2 regions of the Streptomyces sp. BBFR25 genome follow, and region 1 is predicted to be linked to the other one. Evidence: predicted binding sites of a transcription regulator. Region 1 holds the regulator's gene; the other holds the start of a gene.
What was found. Region 1 encodes HrcA, which represses chaperone genes, less so after heat shock. Its sites were predicted from a motif close to TTNGCACTCNGNNNNNCNGAGTGCNAA; they were not measured.
Positions count from the first base shown of each region.

Region 1 (8,754 bases):
CGGGCTCGCCCGGCCCTGGCTGCGCCTGCTGGCCCGCGAGCAGTACGGCGTCCCCGACGTCCTCGACCGCCTCAACCAGCTCCTCCTCGACGACGCCACCGAGGCCGCGGACGCCGCCGCCCGCGCGCTGGTCGCCGCGGGCGGCCCACCGGTTGCCCCGGGCGACGGACCGCAGACCCGCTTCCTCTCCCTGCTCTACGGCGAACTGGTCCCCTTCGACGGCGGGGTCCGCTGCACCCTCGCGTCCGCCGGACACCCGCTGCCGCTGCTCCTCGGGCCCGACGGCACGGTGTCCGCCGTCGCGTGCCCGCAGACCCTGCTCGGCGTCGTCGAGGACGCGACGTACGTCAGCGAGACCTTCGAGCTGCGCTCCGGCGACACCCTGCTGTGCGTCACGGACGGGGTCACGGAGCGGCGCAGCGGCTCCCGCCAGTTCGACGACGGCGACGGGCTCGCCACGGCGCTGGCCGGGTGCACGGGCCTGGACGCCGAGCTGGTCGCCGAGCGCATCAGACGGCTGGTGCACGAGTTCGGCCCTCGGCCCCCGGAGGACGACCTCGCGCTGCTGGTGCTCCAGGCCGAGTAGGCCGAGTAGCGCCCGGTGGCCGGGCGACCGGGCAACCGCGGCCGTACGGGACAATGGAACGCATGCCCTCCGCACTCCCCGACGGCGAGCCCGTCCCCGCCGACGGCGCCCTGCCCGCGTCCGCGCTCGCCGGGGCCGCCGACCGCCCCCTCGGTTTCTACCTGCACGTCCCGTACTGCGCGACCCGCTGCGGCTACTGCGACTTCAACACCTACACCGCGACCGAGCTGCGCGGCACCGGAGGCGTCCTCGCCTCCCGCGACAACTACGCCGACACCCTCGTCGACGAGGTCCGCCTGGCCCGCAAGGTGCTCGGCGACGACCCCCGCGAGGTCCGCACGGTCTTCGTCGGCGGCGGTACGCCCACTCTGCTGGCCGCCGGGGACCTGGTACGGATGCTGCGCGCGATCCGCGACGAGTTCGGCCTGGCGCCGGACGCGGAGATCACCACGGAGGCCAACCCCGAGTCGGTCGACCCGGCGTACCTCGCGGCTCTCCGCGCGGGCGGCTTCAACCGGATCTCCTTCGGCATGCAGAGCGCGAAGCAGCACGTCCTGAAGATCCTGGACCGCACCCACACCCCCGGCCGGCCCGAGGCCTGCGTCGCCGAGGCCCGCGCGGCCGGTTTCGACCACGTCAACCTCGACCTGATCTACGGCACCCCCGGCGAGTCCGACGACGACTGGCGGGCCTCGCTGGACGCCGCGCTCGGCGCCGGGCCCGACCACGTCTCGGCGTACGCCCTGATCGTCGAGGAGGGCACCCAGCTGGCCCGGCGCATCCGGCGCGGCGAGGTCCCGATGACCGACGACGACGTGCACGCCGACCGGTACCTGATCGCCGAGGAGACCCTGTCCGCGGCGGGCTACGACTGGTACGAGGTGTCGAACTGGGCCACCTCCGACGCGGGGCGCTGCCTGCACAACGAGCTGTACTGGCGGGGTGCCGACTGGTGGGGCGCGGGGCCGGGCGCGCACTCCCACGTGGGGGGCGTGCGGTGGTGGAACGTGAAGCATCCGGGGGCGTACGCGGGGGCGCTGGCGGCGGGGAAGTCGCCGGGTGCCGGGCGTGAGGTCCTGACGGACGAGGACCGGCGGGTGGAGCGCGTGCTGCTGGAGCTGCGGCTGCGGGAGGGTGTGCCGCTGGCGCTGCTGCGGGAGGCGGGGCTCGCGGCGGCGCGGCGGGCGCTGTCGGAGGGGCTGCTGGAGGAGGGGCCGTACGAGGCGGGGAGTGCGGTGCTGACGCTGCGCGGGCGATTGCTGGCGGACGCGGTGGTGCGGGACCTGGTGGACTGACGGGAGTTCCTCGCCCCCGCCGCCCCTTCCCGTCCCGACCCCGGGGGCGCTGCCCCCGGACCCCCGCTCCTCAAACGCCGGAGGGGCTGAATCGTGGGCCCCTACGCCGTCACGAAGTCGATCAGCTCCTCAACCCGCCCCAGCAACTCCGGCTCCAGGTCCTTGTAAGACCCGACCCGCGCCAGGATCGCCTGCCACACCGCGCCCGTGTTCTCCGACGGCCAGCCCAGCGCCCGGCACACCCCGGTCTTCCAGTCCTGACCGCGCGGCACCCGGGGCCAGCCCTCGATCCCCAGCGAGGACGGCTTCACCGCCTCCCAGATGTCGATGTACGGGTGGCCCACCACCAGCGCGTGCTCGCTCGTCACCGCCTCCGCGATCCGCCACTCCTTCGAACCCGGGACCAGGTGGTCCACCAGGACGCCCAGCCGTGCGTCCGGGCCCGGGGCGAAGTCGGCGACGATCGACGGGAGGTCGTCCACGCCGCCCAGGTACTCCACGACCACGCCCTCGATGCGCAGGTCGTCGCCCCAGACCTTCTCGACCAGCTCGGCGTCGTGCCGCCCCTCGACGTAGATGCGCCCGGCGCGCGCCACCCGTGCGCGGGCGCCGGGGACGGCGACCGAACCGGACGCCGTACGGGAGGGGGCGGACCGCGCCGGACCGGAGGAGGACGGGCGGACCAGCGTCACCACGCGCCCCTCCAGCAGGAAGCCGCGCGGTTCCATCGGGAAGACCCGGTGCTTGCCGAAGCGGTCCTCCAGGGTCACCGTGCCCGCCTCGCAGCCGATCACGGCGCCGCAGAAACCGGTGCCGGGCTCCTCGACCACCAGGCCGGGATCGGCCGGTACCTCGGGAACGGGCTGCGGTTTCTTCCACGGAGGGGTCAGGTCGGCGGAGTACTGGCGCATTCTGCCGAAGATACGAGGAACGCCCGCCCGTGATCAGCGCGACACGCCGAACCGGGCGGCCAGCGCGTCCCGTTGGGCCCGGACGAAGGCCGCGTCCACCACCGCTCCGTGACCGGGGACGTACAGCGCGTCGTCGCCGCCCAGGTCCAGCAGCCGGTCCAGGGCGGCCGGCCAGCGCGCCGGTACGGCGTCGGGGCCCGCCTGCGGCTCGCCGGACTCCTCGACCAGGTCGCCGCAGAAGACGACCGCCGGGGCGCCCGGCACCAGCACCGCGAGGTCGTGCCCGGTGTGTCCCGGGCCCACGTCGGCCAGCCGGACCCGCCGTCCGCCGCCCAGGTCGAGCCCGCACTCGCCGCGGACCTCGTGCCGGACGGGGACGAGCGCGTCGGCCGCTGCCGCCGCGCGCCGCGCGTCCAGGCCCTCCGCCACCGCGTCCGCGCGCAGCGCCTCGCGCCCCTGTCCGCCCGGCGCGAACAACGCGTCGGTGCCCACCGCGCCGTACGCGCCGTACACCTCCGCGTCCGGGAAGGCCGCCGCGCCGAAGACGTGGTCGAAGTGCGGGTGGGTCAGCGCGAGATGTGTCACACGGCGGCCGGTCAGCCGCTGCGCCTCCTCGCGCAGCCGGGCGCCCTCCTCCAGGCTCGACCCGGCGTCCACCATCAGCGTCGCGTCCGGGCCGAGCACCAGCCCCGCCGTGCAGTCCCACCCCGGCAGCCGGCACCGCCCCACCCCGTCCGCCAGTCGCTCCCAGCCCAGCTCTTCCCAAGTCACCGTCACGGCGACGACGCTAACGGCTTGGTCCCGGCCTTGCCGGGGGCGTACCCCACGGCCGTACACTGGGCCGGGGAAGTCTGGCACTCGCGAGCCATGAGTGCCAGGACAGACAGGCCGGAAACGGGCGGACGGACAGCTGGAGGTGCGCGCCGATGCTCAGTGAACGCAGGCTGAAGGTGCTGCGCGCCATCGTCCAGGACTACGTCGGCACCGAGGAACCGGTCGGTTCCAAGGCCCTCACCGAGCGGCACAACCTCGGCGTCTCCCCGGCCACCGTGCGCAATGACATGGCGGCCCTGGAGGACGAGGGGTTCATCGCCCAGCCGCACACCAGCGCGGGGCGCATCCCGACCGACAAGGGCTACCGGCTCTTCGTCGACAAGCTGGCCGGCGTCAAGCCGATGACCGCGCCCGAGCGGCGTGCCATCCAGAACTTCCTGGAGGGCGCCGTCGACCTCGACGACGTGGTGGCCCGCACGGTGCGGCTGCTCGCGCAGCTCACCCGGCAGGTCGCCGTGGTGCAGTACCCGTCGCTGACCCGCTCGACCGTGCGGCACGTGGAGCTGCTCTCGCTCGCGCCCGCGCGGCTGATGCTCGTGCTGATCACGGACACCGGCCGGGTCGAGCAGCGGATGGTCGACTGCCCGGCGCCGTTCGGCGAGGCGTCGCTGGCCGATCTGCGGGCGCGGCTCAACAGCCGGGTCGCGGGGCGCCGTTTCACGGATGTGCCGTCTTTGGTGGAAGATCTGGCGGAGCCCTTCGAGGCCGAGGATCGCGGTACGGTCTCCACCGTGCTCTCCACTCTCCTGGAGACGCTGGTCGAGGAGAACGAGGAGCGGTTGATGATCGGCGGCACCGCCAATCTGACCCGCTTCGGGCACGACTTCCCCTTGGTGATCCGGCCGGTGCTGGAGGCGCTGGAGGAGCAGGTCGTGCTCCTCAAGCTGCTCGGCGAGGCGAAGGATCCGGGCGTGACCGTACGGATCGGTCATGAGAACGCCCACGAGGGACTCAACTCAACGTCCGTCGTGTCGGTCGGCTACGGTTCGGGCGGCGAGGCGGTTGCCAAGCTCGGCGTGGTCGGACCGACCCGCATGGACTACCCGGGAACGATGGGAGCGGTACGCGCAGTGGCACGGTACGTCGGACAGATCCTGGCGGAGTCGTAGGTGGCCACGGACTACTACGCCGTACTCGGCGTGCGCCGCGACGCTTCCCAGGACGAGATCAAGAAGGCGTTCCGGAGGCTCGCCCGCGAGCTGCACCCGGACGTCAACCCCGATCCGAAGACCCAGGAGCGGTTCAAGGAGATCAACGCCGCCTACGAGGTGTTGTCGGACCCGCAGAAGAAGCAGGTCTACGACCTCGGCGGCGACCCCCTGTCGCAGGCCGCCGGCGGTGGCGCGGGCGGCTTCGGCGCGGGTGGCTTCGGGAACTTCTCGGACATCATGGACGCGTTCTTCGGTACGGCGTCGCAGCGCGGGCCGCGCTCGCGCACCCGCCGGGGCCAGGACGCGATGATCCGCATCGAGGTGGAGCTGGACGAGGCCGCGTTCGGCACGACCAAGGACATCCAGGTCGACACCGCGGTCGTCTGCAACACCTGCAACGGTGAGGGCGCGGCGCCCGGCACGTCGGCCCAGACGTGTGACATGTGCCGCGGCCGCGGTGAGGTCTCGCAGGTCACCCGGTCCTTCCTGGGCCAGGTCATGACCTCGCGCCCCTGCCCGCAGTGCCAGGGCTTCGGCACCGTGGTCCCGACCCCGTGCCCGGAGTGCGCGGGCGACGGCCGGGTCCGCTCCCGGCGCACCCTGACCGTGAAGATCCCGGCCGGTGTCGACAACGGCACCCGGATCCAGCTCGCGGGCGAGGGCGAGGTCGGCCCCGGCGGCGGCCCCGCCGGTGACCTGTACGTCGAGATCCACGAGCTGCCCCACTCGACCTTCCAGCGCCGCGGCGACGACCTGCACTGCACGGTCACCATCCCGATGACGGCGGCGGCCCTCGGCACGAAGGTGCCGTTGGAGACCCTCGACGGCATGGAGGAGGTCGACATCCGCCCGGGCACCCAGTCCGGCCAGTCGATCCCGAAGCACGGCCGGGGCGTCACCCACCTGCGCGGCGGCGGCCGAGGCGACCTCATCGTCCACGTCGAGGTCACCACCCCGGGCAAGCTCGACCCCGAACAGGAACGCCTCCTGCGCGAGCTGGCCAAACTCCGCGGCGAGGAACGCCCGACGGGTCAGTTCCAGCCGGGGCAGCAGGGCTTGTTCTCCCGGCTGAAGGACGCGTTCAACGGGCGGACCTGACGCCTTCGCCGGGCGCTGAGGCCCTTCTGGGGACGCGGATGCTCCTGGCGTATGCCGACGGAAGCCCGGATTCGGACTTGTGTGGAGGACGTGACAACATGCCGTCATGTCCTCCGCACTGACCGATCTCTTCCCCTACCCGATCGTGCAGGCGCCCATGGCGGGCGGCGTCTCCGTGCCACGGCTCGCGGCCGCGGTGTCCGAGGCGGGCGGGCTGGGCTTCCTGGCCGCCGGGTACAAGACCGCGGACGGGATGTACCAGGAGATCAAACAGCTGCGGGGACTGACGAGCCGCCCCTTCGGCGTCAACCTCTTCCTCCCGCAGACGGAGGCGGCCGACCTCGCCGCCGTCGACGTCTACGCCCACCAGCTGGCCGGCGAGGCCGCCTGGTACGAGACGGAGCTGGGCGACCCGGACTGCGGCCGCGACGACGGCTACGACACCAAGCTCGCCGTACTGCTGGACAACCCCGTACCGGTGGTCTCCTTCCACTTCGGCGTCCCGAGCCGTGAGGCCGTCGACTCCCTGCACCGCGTGGGCACCTTCGCGCTGGTGAGCGCGACCACCGTGGACGAGGCCCGGGCCGTCGAGCAGTCCGGCGCCGACGCGGTGATCGCCCAGGGCGTCGAGGCCGGCGGCCACCAGGGCACCCACCGGGACAACCCGGAGACCGGCGGCCTGGGCACCGGCCTGCTGTCGCTGGTCGCCCAGGTCCGGGAGGCGGTGAGCCTGCCGATCGTCGCCGCGGGAGGCATCATGCGCGGCACCCAGATCGCCGCGGTCCTCGCGGCCGGCGCGAGCGCGGCCCAGCTCGGCACCGCCTTCCTCGCCACTCCGGAGTCCGGCGCGCACGACCTGCACAAGCAGGCGCTGACCAACCCCCTGTTCGTCCGCACCGAACTCACCCGGGCCTTCTCCGGCCGCCCCGCCCGCGCCCTGGTCAACCGCTTCCTGCGCGAGCACGGTCCCTACGCCCCCGCCGCCTACCCCGAGGTGCACCACCTCACCGCGCCGGTGCGCAAGGCGTCGGCGAAGGCGGGCGACGCGCAGGGCATGGCCCTGTGGGCGGGACAGGGCCACCGGATGGCCCGGGAACTGCCCGCCGGACAGCTGGTGGAGGTGCTGGCGGCCGAACTCGCCGCCGCCGGGACAGCGTTGTCGGGGTTGTCGGGCTACGCGACGGGAGGCGGCGCCCGATGACGGCACCGGTGTTCGTGGCCGACTCCCTGCGGCCGGAGGACCTGACCGCGGGGGAGTACGTCCTCGACGGCCCGGAGGGGCGGCACGCCGTCTCCGTGAAGCGGCTGCGGGCGGGCGAGGACGTCGTCCTCACCGACGGCAGCGGCCGCTGGGCCGAGGGCGTCGTGCGGGCCGCCGAGGGCAAGGACCGCCTGGTCGTCACCCTCGTGGGCGGCGTGCGCGAGGAGCCCGCCGAGCAGCCCCGCATCACCGTCGTCCAGGCCCTGCCCAAGGGTGACCGCGGTGAGCTGGCCGTCGAGACGATGACCGAGGTCGGGGTCGACGCGATCGTGCCCTGGGCGGCGTCCCGGTGCATCACGCAGTGGAAGGGCGAGCGCGGTCTGAAGGCGCTCGGCAAGTGGCGGGCGACGGCCCGCGAGGCGGGCAAGCAGTCCCGCCGGGTCCGCTTCCCGGACGTCGCGGACGCGGCGACGAGCAAGCAGGTTGCCTCACTTCTGGCCGAGGCCGACTTCGCCGCCGTACTCCACGAGAGCGGCGAGGAACCCCTGTCCGCCGTCGAACTCCCCGCCACCGGTCACATCGTGCTCGTCGTCGGCCCCGAAGGCGGCGTGTCCCCCGAGGAGTTGGCCCTGTTCGCCGAGGCCGGCGCGGCGCCCTACCGGCTGGGCCGCAGCGTCCTGCGCACCTCCACCGCGGGCACCGCCGCGACCGCCGTACTCCTGGCCCGCACCGGCCGCTGGTCCTGACCCGCCCGGTCGGCCGTCGACGGCGGCGGCCACGGCCGCGAACAGGCCCCAGCCGTCCAGTTCCACCGGCCCGCCCCCGCGCCCGGGCAGCAGTCCGCGCCGCCCGGCCTCCGCCACCAGCGCCCGTACGACACCGGGTTCGCGCAGGTTGAGCAGGTTGCCGCGGCCGTCGGCCACGCAGCCCTCGAACCAGAGGTGGCCCTCCGTGGTGCAGCGGCCCGAGCCCGCGGGGCCTGCGAGGAACACGAACCGCACCCGCACGCCGTCGCGGTACAGCGTCAGCGCGTCCCGCCAGATGCCGTCGCGCCCGCGTTTCTGCCGGTGGCTCCACAGCCAGGTGGTGTGTTCGTCCACCACGAGCCTGCGCTGCCTGCGGTCGTTGCCCATGGCGCCCACGGTAGTGAGGAGTGGCCGTATGCGCCCTACCGCTGGTCCCGGTGCGGTGGCAGGCTGCCCTCCATGGGGGCTTTGAGACGGATTCGGCGCATGATTCCGGTGGCCGTCGGCTCGGCGGTGGCCGTCGGTGGTCTCGTCGCGTGCGACCCGGGCGGGCTCAGCTCCGCTTCGGTGGCGTACACGACCGACCAGACCGTCACCCGGGAACTGGAGCGGCAGAAGGCGAAGGTGCGGTGGCTCACCTGCACCGCCTCCTTCGGGGACAAGGGCACCACCGCCTCGGCCTCCGAGGACGCCGTCGCTTCCGTCGACTGCGAGGGCAGGACGGACACCGGCCAGGACATCACCGTCGACGGCAAGGTGACCCGGGTCGTCAACGGCGCCTGTGTGCGCGGGAACCTGACCGCGAAGGTGGACGGCAAGGAGTGGTTCCGGGTCAAGGGACTGGGCGACTGCGACGCCACCAGCGCCCCGCCCGCGAACCGGCCCTCCCAGAACGGGCCCGGGCCCACCGTGACCGTCACCCGGACCATCTG
Region 1 is NZ_CP172447.1:2,909,912-2,918,665, reverse strand. It holds gene ACGH52_RS13275 (SpoIIE family protein phosphatase) at 1-586, shown strand, start outside; gene hemW (radical SAM family heme chaperone HemW) at 649-1,881, shown strand; gene ACGH52_RS13265 (DUF3097 domain-containing protein) at 1,983-2,792, opposite strand; gene ACGH52_RS13260 (MBL fold metallo-hydrolase) at 2,826-3,569, opposite strand; gene hrcA (heat-inducible transcriptional repressor HrcA) at 3,719-4,735, shown strand; gene dnaJ (molecular chaperone DnaJ) at 4,736-5,875, shown strand; gene ACGH52_RS13245 (nitronate monooxygenase) at 5,982-7,076, shown strand; gene ACGH52_RS13240 (16S rRNA (uracil(1498)-N(3))-methyltransferase) at 7,073-7,822, shown strand; gene ACGH52_RS13235 (hypothetical protein) at 8,309-8,754, shown strand, end outside.

Region 2 (8,754 bases), 950 kb from region 1:
GACCGGCCGGTCCGCGGCCGACCAGGAGCGTGCGTCCAGCCAGCGCTCGACTTCTTCCAGCACGTCCCGGGGCTCCTTTGTGATCCATCTCGCGGTGCGGACGACTATCTCAACCGTCCTGGCCTTCGGTTACAGTCTTGAACAACGCGTGGGACCACCGCATGCCGGGGTCGCCGCGCGTACCAGCGAAGAACAACTTCATACCGCTCATCCAGAGGGGCAGAGGGATACGGCCCGATGAAGCCCCGGCAACCCTCCAGCCGGCTCTTGTCACGCAGATGTGGCGAGGCTCCCGGCTAGGGAAGGTGCCAAATCCGTCTCACGGCGAGATGCGTCGTGAGGAAGATGAGGAGAAAGGGCCTCGCCTCCATGGCTGTGCAGACTGCCGAAACCTCCACGAACCCCACCGACGGCACCGTCGACCTCGGCCCCGCCGCCGCGCTGAGCTGCCGGGAGTGCGGCCACCGGGTCCCGCTCGGACCGGTCTTCGCCTGCGAAGAGTGTTTCGGCCCCCTCGAGATCGCCTACGACTTCTCCGCCTACGACGCCGAGGAGCTGCGCAAGCGGATCGAAGCGGGCCCCGCGAACATCTGGCGCTACGCCCCCCTGCTGCCCGTCCCGGCCGACGTCGCGACCAAGCCGAACATCAACCCCGGCTGGACCAAGCTCGTCAAGGCCGACAACCTCGCCCGCGAGCTGGGCGTCACCGGCGGGCTGTACGTCAAGGACGACTCCGGCAACCCCACGCACTCCTTCAAGGACCGCGTCGTCGCCCAGGCCATCGAGGCCGCCCGCGCCTTCGGCTTCACCACCCTGTCCTGCTCCTCCACCGGCAACCTCGCCGGTGCCGTCGGCGCCGCCGCCGCCCGCGCCGGTTTCCGCTCCTGCGTGTTCATCCCGCACGACCTGGAGCAGGGCAAGGTCGTCATGGCCGCCGTCTACGGCGGTGAGCTGGTCGGCATCGAGGGCAACTACGACGACGTGAACCGCTTCTGCTCCGAGCTGATCGGCGACCCGGCCGGCGAGGGCTGGGGCTTCGTCAACGTCAACCTGCGGCCGTACTACGCCGAGGGCTCCAAGACCCTCGCGTACGAGATCTGCGAGCAGCTCGGCTGGCGCCTGCCCGACCAGCTCGTCGTGCCGATCGCGTCCGGCTCCCAGCTGACGAAGATCGACAAGGGGCTGAAGGAGCTGATCGAGCTGGGCCTGGTCGAGGACAGGCCCTACAAGATCTTCGGCGCGCAGGCCGAGGGCTGCTCGCCGGTCTCCACCGCGTACAAGGCCGGGCACGACGTGGTCCGCCCGCAGAAGCCGAACACAATCGCCAAGTCGCTGGCCATCGGCAACCCGGCCGACGGCCCCTACGTCCTCGACATCGCCCGCCGCACCGGCGGTGCCGTGGAGGACGTGACCGACGAGCAGGTCGTGGACGCGATCAAGCTGCTCGCCCGCACGGAGGGCATCTTCGCGGAGACGGCGGGCGGCGTGACGGTCGGCGTCACCAAGAAGCTGATCGAGGACGGTGTGCTGGACCCGTCGCTCACCACGGTCGTCCTGAACACCGGCGACGGCCTGAAGACCCTCGACGCGGTGGCCGGCACCGGCCTCACCGCCACGATCCGCCCCAACCTCGATTCTTTCCGCGAGGCCGGACTTGTCTAGGGACCCGGCTCCCTCGTTCTTCGGCTGCGGGCCGTCCGTGGCCGGTCGCGCAGTTCCCCGCGCCCCTAGGCAAGACACCATGACCGGAGGTTCCACGTGAGCGTCACTGTTCGTATCCCGACCATCCTGCGTACCTACACCGGCGGCAAGGCCGAGGTGAGCGCCGACGGTGCCAACCTCGGGGAGGTCATCTCCGACCTGGAGAAGAACCACACCGGCATCGCCGCCCGCGTCCTGGACGACCAGGGCAAGCTGCGCCGCTTCGTCAACGTCTACGTCAACGACGACGACGTCCGCTTCGAGCAGGGCCTTCAGACCGCGACGCCGGACGGCGCGGGCGTCTCGATCATCCCGGCGGTCGCCGGCGGCTGAAGCGGTAGCAGATACACCTTGTAGTGCGTATTGCCCTCTCCGTAAGAGAAACGGAGGGGGCAATTCCATGTGATTGAGCGCGGTAGAGTTGGGGAACGCGCTCCCGATCAGCACAACGGGAACCGTTAATTCCTGCCGCCCGCCCGACAAGAAGCAGCCAAAGTGCGTGCGTATTCTGCGGCTTTTGTTCCCTTTGTGTGACCCGACTTGACCCGAATTCAGGCGAATTCTCGCCACATTCCGGACCGGGTACGTCCAGATTTCTCGTCCGATTGACCTGTTGCAGACGGCAGTTGGACAGATACATTCAGCCGCGGTCGACGCGTTCCGGCGCACGCCCCCAGTCGTGAGGGGGCGAGGTCTGACCCGGGTCCGCGAAGTGCGGATCTGTGCAAGGGCCAGTAATAGGGGAGTTAGGCATGGCTCAGGGCACCGTCAAGTGGTTCAACGCGGAGAAGGGGTACGGCTTCATCGCGGTCGACGGTGGTGCGGATGTTTTCGTCCACTACAGCGCGATTCAGATGGACGGCTACCGCACCCTCGAAGAAGGCCAGCGGGTCGAGTTCGAGATCTCGCAGGGTCAGAAGGGCCCGCAGGCCGACATGGTTCGCCTCAGCGCCTGAGACGCGCGGCCGACGCAGCACCCGGTCTTCATCCGAAGGGCCCGTACCCGCTGGGTACGGGCCCTTCGGCCTGCCCGGACACCCGTCGTCCCCCTGTTCGCGGGTGGCTGACGGCGGGCCCCGATCCCCGAGAGGCGCTTGCGCCCGCCCGTCGCCCGACCACCACCCCTCAACGAGCCCGCTTTGCGGGCGCACCTTGCACTCGGGCATGCCGAGTGCTAATCATTGGCGTTAGCACTCTGAAGGTGAGAGTGACAACGAAGGACCGGGTCGGTGAGGCCCGCGGACCGGGTGGGGAAGGAACCACGCGGTCGGCGAGCCGTCCGTCGCGGGCGCGGGCGCGGTCCGAAGGAATCACCCCCAGTCCTGGAGGGACCACTTCACATGGCCAAGATCATCGCGTTCGACGAGGAGGCACGGCGCGGCCTCGAGCGCGGCATGAACCAGCTCGCGGACGCCGTCAAGGTGACGCTCGGCCCCAAGGGCCGCAACGTCGTCCTCGAGAAGAAGTGGGGCGCCCCCACGATCACCAACGATGGTGTCTCCATCGCCAAGGAGATCGAGCTCGAGGACCCGTACGAGAAGATCGGCGCCGAGCTGGTCAAGGAAGTCGCCAAGAAGACGGACGACGTCGCCGGTGACGGTACGACCACGGCGACCGTCCTCGCCCAGGCCCTGGTCAAGGAAGGCCTGCGCAACGTCGCGGCCGGCGCCAACCCGATGGCCCTCAAGCGCGGTATCGAGAAGGCCGTCGAGGCCGTCTCCGCCGCCCTGCTCGAGCAGGCCAAGGACGTCGAGACCAAGGAGCAGATCGCCTCCACGGCCTCCATCTCCGCAGCCGACACCCAGATCGGCGAGCTGATCGCCGAGGCCATGGACAAGGTCGGCAAGGAAGGCGTCATCACCGTCGAGGAGTCCCAGACCTTCGGTCTGGAGCTGGAGCTCACCGAGGGTATGCGCTTCGACAAGGGCTACATCTCGGCGTACTTCGCCACCGACATGGAGCGTATGGAGGCGTCGCTCGACGACCCGTACATCCTGATCGCCAACTCCAAGATCGGCAACGTCAAGGACCTGCTGCCGCTCCTGGAGAAGGTCATGCAGTCGGGCAAGCCGCTGCTGATCATCGCCGAGGACGTCGAGGGCGAGGCCCTGTCGACCCTGGTCGTCAACAAGATCCGCGGCACCTTCAAGTCCGTCGCCGTCAAGGCCCCGGGCTTCGGCGACCGCCGCAAGGCCATGCTCGGCGACATCGCCATCCTCACGGGCGGCGAGGTCATCTCCGAGGAGGTCGGCCTCAAGCTGGAGAACGCCACGCTGGACCTGCTGGGCAGCGCGCGCAAGGTCGTCATCACCAAGGACGAGACCACGATCGTGGACGGCGCCGGCTCGGCCGACCAGGTCCAGGGCCGGGTCAACCAGATCCGCGCCGAGATCGAGAACAGCGACTCGGACTACGACCGCGAGAAGCTCCAGGAGCGCCTGGCGAAGCTGGCCGGCGGCGTGGCCGTCATCAAGGCCGGTGCCGCCACCGAGGTCGAGCTCAAGGAGCGCAAGCACCGCATCGAGGACGCCGTTCGCAACGCGAAGGCGGCCGTCGAGGAGGGCATCGTCGCCGGTGGTGGCGTGGCCCTGCTCCAGGCCTCCCAGGTCTTCGAGAAGCTGGAGCTGACGGGTGACGAGGCGACCGGCGCCAACGCCGTGAAGCTCGCCCTGGAGGCCCCGCTGAAGCAGATCGCCGTCAACGGTGGTCTCGAGGGCGGCGTCGTCGTGGAGAAGGTCCGCAACCTGACCGTCGGCCACGGCCTGAACGCCGCGACCGGTGAGTACGTCGACATGATCGCCGAGGGCATCATCGACCCGGCGAAGGTGACCCGCTCTGCCCTGCAGAACGCCGCCTCCATCGCCGCGCTGTTCCTCACCACCGAGGCCGTCATCGCCGACAAGCCCGAGAAGGCCGCCGCGGCGGGCGCCCCGGGTGGCATGCCGGGCGGTGACATGGACTTCTGATCGACCGGTTCCGGTTGATCGGCCGTCCCGTACGGACCGAGGGCGGCACTCCCCGAGAGGGGGGTGCCGCCCTCGGGCGTTTCCGCGCCCGGTTCCGGCCCGGTGTGGCCCGGGTCACGGCAGGTCGGCGGTCCCGGACGGAATGACCCGGCCGGGCCGGGCGGTTCACCGTTGAGTGCGATGAATGCGCGCGCACATACCGAACGGTACCCACCTCAGGAGCCCCCACGTGACCGTCACTCCCGCCGAGGCCGCCACCCGCGCCGCCCAACTGCTCGCCCGCCCGGCCACGATCAACGGCCTGACCGTGCCCAACCGCATCGCGATGGCGCCGATGACCCGGATGTTCTCCCCGGGCGGCGTCCCCGGCGAGGACGTGGTCTCGTACTACTCCCGCCGCGCCGCCGCCGGAGTCGGACTGATCGTCACCGAGGGCACCTACGTCGGCCACGACTCGGCCGGGCAGAGCGACCGCGTCCCGCGCTTCCACGGCGAGGAGCAGCTCGCCGGGTGGGCGAAGGTCGCCGAGGCGGTGCACGCGGCGGGCGGCACGATCGTGCCGCAGCTGTGGCACATCGGCATGGTGCGCAAGGCCGGGGACGCGCCCTTCCCCGAGGCCCCCGCGGTCGGCCCGTCCGGCCTGCGCATCGGCGAGGACGAGCCCACCGGCACCGCGATGACCCAGCGCGACCTGGACGACGTCATCGGCGCCTTCGCCGAGTCCGCCGCGGCCGCCGAGCGCATCGGCTTCGACGGCGTGGAGATCCACGGCGCCCACGGCTACCTCGTCGACCAGTTCCTGTGGTCCGGCACCAACCGCCGCACGGACGCCTACGGCGGCGACCCGGTCGCCCGGACGAGGTTCGCCACCGAGATCGTGGCCGCCGTACGGGAGACGGTCTCCGCGGACTTCCCCGTGATCTTCCGCTACTCCCAGTGGAAGCAGGACGTCTACGGCGCCCGCCTCGCCGAGACGCCCCAGGAGCTGGAGGCGATCCTCGCCCCGCTCGCCTCGGCCGGAGTGGACGCCTTCCACGCCTCCACCCGCCGCTACTGGCTCCCGGAGTTCGAGGACTCGGACCTCAACCTCGCCGGCTGGACCAAGAAGCTCACCGGCAGGACCGCCATCACCGTCGGCTCGGTCGGCCTCGACGGCGACTTCACCAAGGCCTTCCAGGGCGAGGGCGCCCCGATCGGCAGCCTCGACAACCTCCTCGACCGCCTGGAACGCGACGAGTTCGACCTCGTCGCCGTCGGCCGCGCGCTGCTCCAGGACCCGCGGTGGGCGGAGAAGGTCCTCACCGGCCGCTTCGACGAACTCGCCCCGTACGACGCGGCGGCGATCAAGACCCTGAGCTGACCGGGAGCTGACAGACCCTCATCCGGGGGCGGTGCGCACCACGGCGTAAGGTCCGTGGGATGACGATCCCTGGACCTGCCGAGTCAGTGGAACCCGTGGTGCGCACCTCCTCCGGCGCGGTGCGCGGCCGGACCGAGGACGGCCTGACCGTCTTCCGCGGCATCCCCTTCGCCCAGCCCCCGGTGGGGGACGCCCGCTTCGCCGCCCCGCGCCGCCCCCGCCCCTGGGACGGCATACGCGACGCGTACGCGTTCGGCCCGCCGCCCCCGCAGGACCTCGGCCCCGCGGGCACCGTCGGCCCCCCGGACGTCCCCGGGGGCGAGGACTGGCTGACGGTCAACGTCTGGACCCCCGCGCCCGACCCGGCCGCCCAACGCCCGGTCATGGTCTGGATCTACGGCGGCGCCTACAAACTGGGCCACTCCGGCAGCCCCGGCTACGACGCCCGCCGCATAGCCGCCGACGGCGACCTCGTCGTCGTCAGCCTCAACTACCGCGTCGGCATGGAGGGCTTCGCCCACATCGAGGGCGCCCCCGCCAACCGGGGCCTGCTCGACCAGGTGGCCGCGCTGGCCTGGGTGCAGGAGAACATCGCCGCGTTCGGCGGCGACCCCGACCAGGTCACGATCTTCGGCGAGTCGGCCGGCGCCGGTTCCGTGGCCTCCCTGCTCGCGATGCCCCGCGCGGCCGGACTCTTCCGGCGGGCCGTCGCCCAGAGCGTGCCGGGCACGTTCTTCTCCCTGGAACTCGCCGCCGACATCGGCACCGCCCTCGCCGCCGAGCTGGGCCTGCGCCCGACCGTCGAGGACCTCGCGGACCTCACTCCGGACCAGCTCGTCAAGGCGGGCCAGACGCTCGCCCCGAAGATGCCCGGCCAGGTCGCCCGCTGGGGCCAGGCGGCGCCCACGATCACCCCGTACGCGCCCGTCGTGGACGGCGAGTTCCTGCCGATCACGCCGTGGCAGGCGCTCGCGTCCGGCGCGGCCCGCGACGTCGAGCTGGTGGTCGGTCACAACCGCGACGAGAACCGCCTGTTCACTGCCATGGCGGGCAAGCTCGGGGAGATCGGCGAGGACCGTGCGAGCGCCGCCCTGCGCCTGTACGCCCCGGGCGGCGAGGCCGCCTACCGCGCGGCCTTTCCGGACGCGTCGGCCAACGACCTCTACGAACACGTCCAGACCGACTGGCTCTTCGCCATGCCGTCCCTCCACCTGGCCGAGGCCCAGCTCGCGGGCGGTGGCCGCGCCCACGTCTACGAACTGACCTGGCCCGCCCCGGCCTTCGGCGGCGCCCTGGGCGCCTGTCACGCCCTGGACATCCCGCTCCTCTTCGGCACCTTCAAGGCGGACCTGGCGCTGCTCCAGTTCGGCGACGCGGAGCCCTCCGAGGAGGCGCTGGCCCTGTCGTCCGGCTTCCGCGCCGCCTGGACGGCCTTCGCCCGCACCGGCGACCCGGGCTGGCCCGCGTACGACACGGGGCAGCGCCTCGTACGGGTCTTCGACGCGGAGCCGACCGTCGCGCCGTACCCGGAGGAGACCTCCCGTCGCCTGTGGGAGGGGTACGAGTTCGCGCCGCTGCCGCTGGTGGGCCCGGCGGCGTGAGCTTCCGGGGGCTCCTGCTGGGCCTGTTCGCCGTCCCGGTCGTCGTCGGCGGGTACTTCCTCGCCGAGGCGGCGACCGCCGACGGCACCCCGCGGTGCGACGGCATCATCACGGAGTACGGCGACGCGGAGCGGTCCGGGCCCATGAAACCGGGGGAGACGTGCGACCTGTACGACTTCACCGACGGCCGCTCGGCGGGCACGCGGACGTACGCGCAGCAGCAGAAGGCGCAGGACGCGGAGGCGGGGCGGGACTACTGGACCGGCGGCCTGTGGCTGGCGTACGGCGTGGCCGGGCTGGCCGTCGTCACCGTCCACCTCGGCCTGATACGCCGCCGCGGCTGAGGCTCTCGACGAACGCGGTCCAGGCGTCGGCCCGGAAGGAGAGTTCCGGGCCGCGGGGGTTCTTGGAGTCGCGGACGGGGACAGCGGTCGGGTGACCCGTCGCTATTTCGACGCAGTCGGCGCCGTCGCCTCCGCTGTAGCTGGAGCTGTGCCATTTACGGGTGTGGTTCTCCATGCTCGTAATCCTGCGCCACTGACTCGATCAGTACCAAGGACTCCCGGGGGGAGAGTGCGTCAGCCCTGACTAGGTCGAACGTCAACTCATGCCGAGTCACGGTCGGGGGATCGTCTGTCAGGTGTCCCATGCCGACGCCCTCGACGTAGGCGAAGGGAGCGGAATCGGAGAAGTACATGAGTTTGATGCCGCTCACCAGGGATCCGGCCTCGCCGGCGCTGAATGGCAGGACCTGCATGATGATCCGGTGGCGGCGGACGAGGGCGGCGATGTGGCGCAGGGCCTCTGCCATCACCTGAGGGCTGCTCACCTTGCGCCGGAAGGCGGCTTCGTCGAGCACCGTCCACAACATGGGGGTTGTTGGATGGTCGAGGAGGCGACCGCGTGCGATGCGATCTGCTACTGAATCGTCGACCTTCTCTCTCGGCGCCGTCGGCTCGTAAGCGCGGAACAGCGCCTGTGCGTAGCCCGACGTTTGCAGCAGTCCGGGGATCAGCGTGGGTGTGTACTGCTTGATCGAGACAGCACGGGACTCGGCTTCCACTGCCTCGGCGAAGTGGGTCGGGTAGCTGGACTTGGCGGAAACCCCGCAGTTCCGCCGGAAGAA
Region 2 is NZ_CP172447.1:3,856,563-3,865,316, reverse strand. It holds gene ACGH52_RS17455 (glucosyl-3-phosphoglycerate synthase) at 1-63, opposite strand, end outside; SAM riboswitch class I at 205-352, shown strand; gene thrC (threonine synthase) at 370-1,662, shown strand; gene ACGH52_RS17445 (MoaD/ThiS family protein) at 1,759-2,034, shown strand; gene ACGH52_RS17440 (cold-shock protein) at 2,454-2,657, shown strand; gene groL (chaperonin GroEL) at 3,042-4,667, shown strand; gene ACGH52_RS17430 (NADH:flavin oxidoreductase) at 4,897-6,027, shown strand; gene ACGH52_RS17425 (carboxylesterase/lipase family protein) at 6,087-7,628, shown strand; gene ACGH52_RS17420 (hypothetical protein) at 7,625-7,972, shown strand; gene ACGH52_RS17415 (DUF397 domain-containing protein) at 7,935-8,147, opposite strand; gene ACGH52_RS17410 (helix-turn-helix transcriptional regulator) at 8,128-8,754, opposite strand, start outside.
Region 2: the regulator HrcA is predicted to act here: its motif matches at 2,853-2,879, upstream of groL (chaperonin GroEL).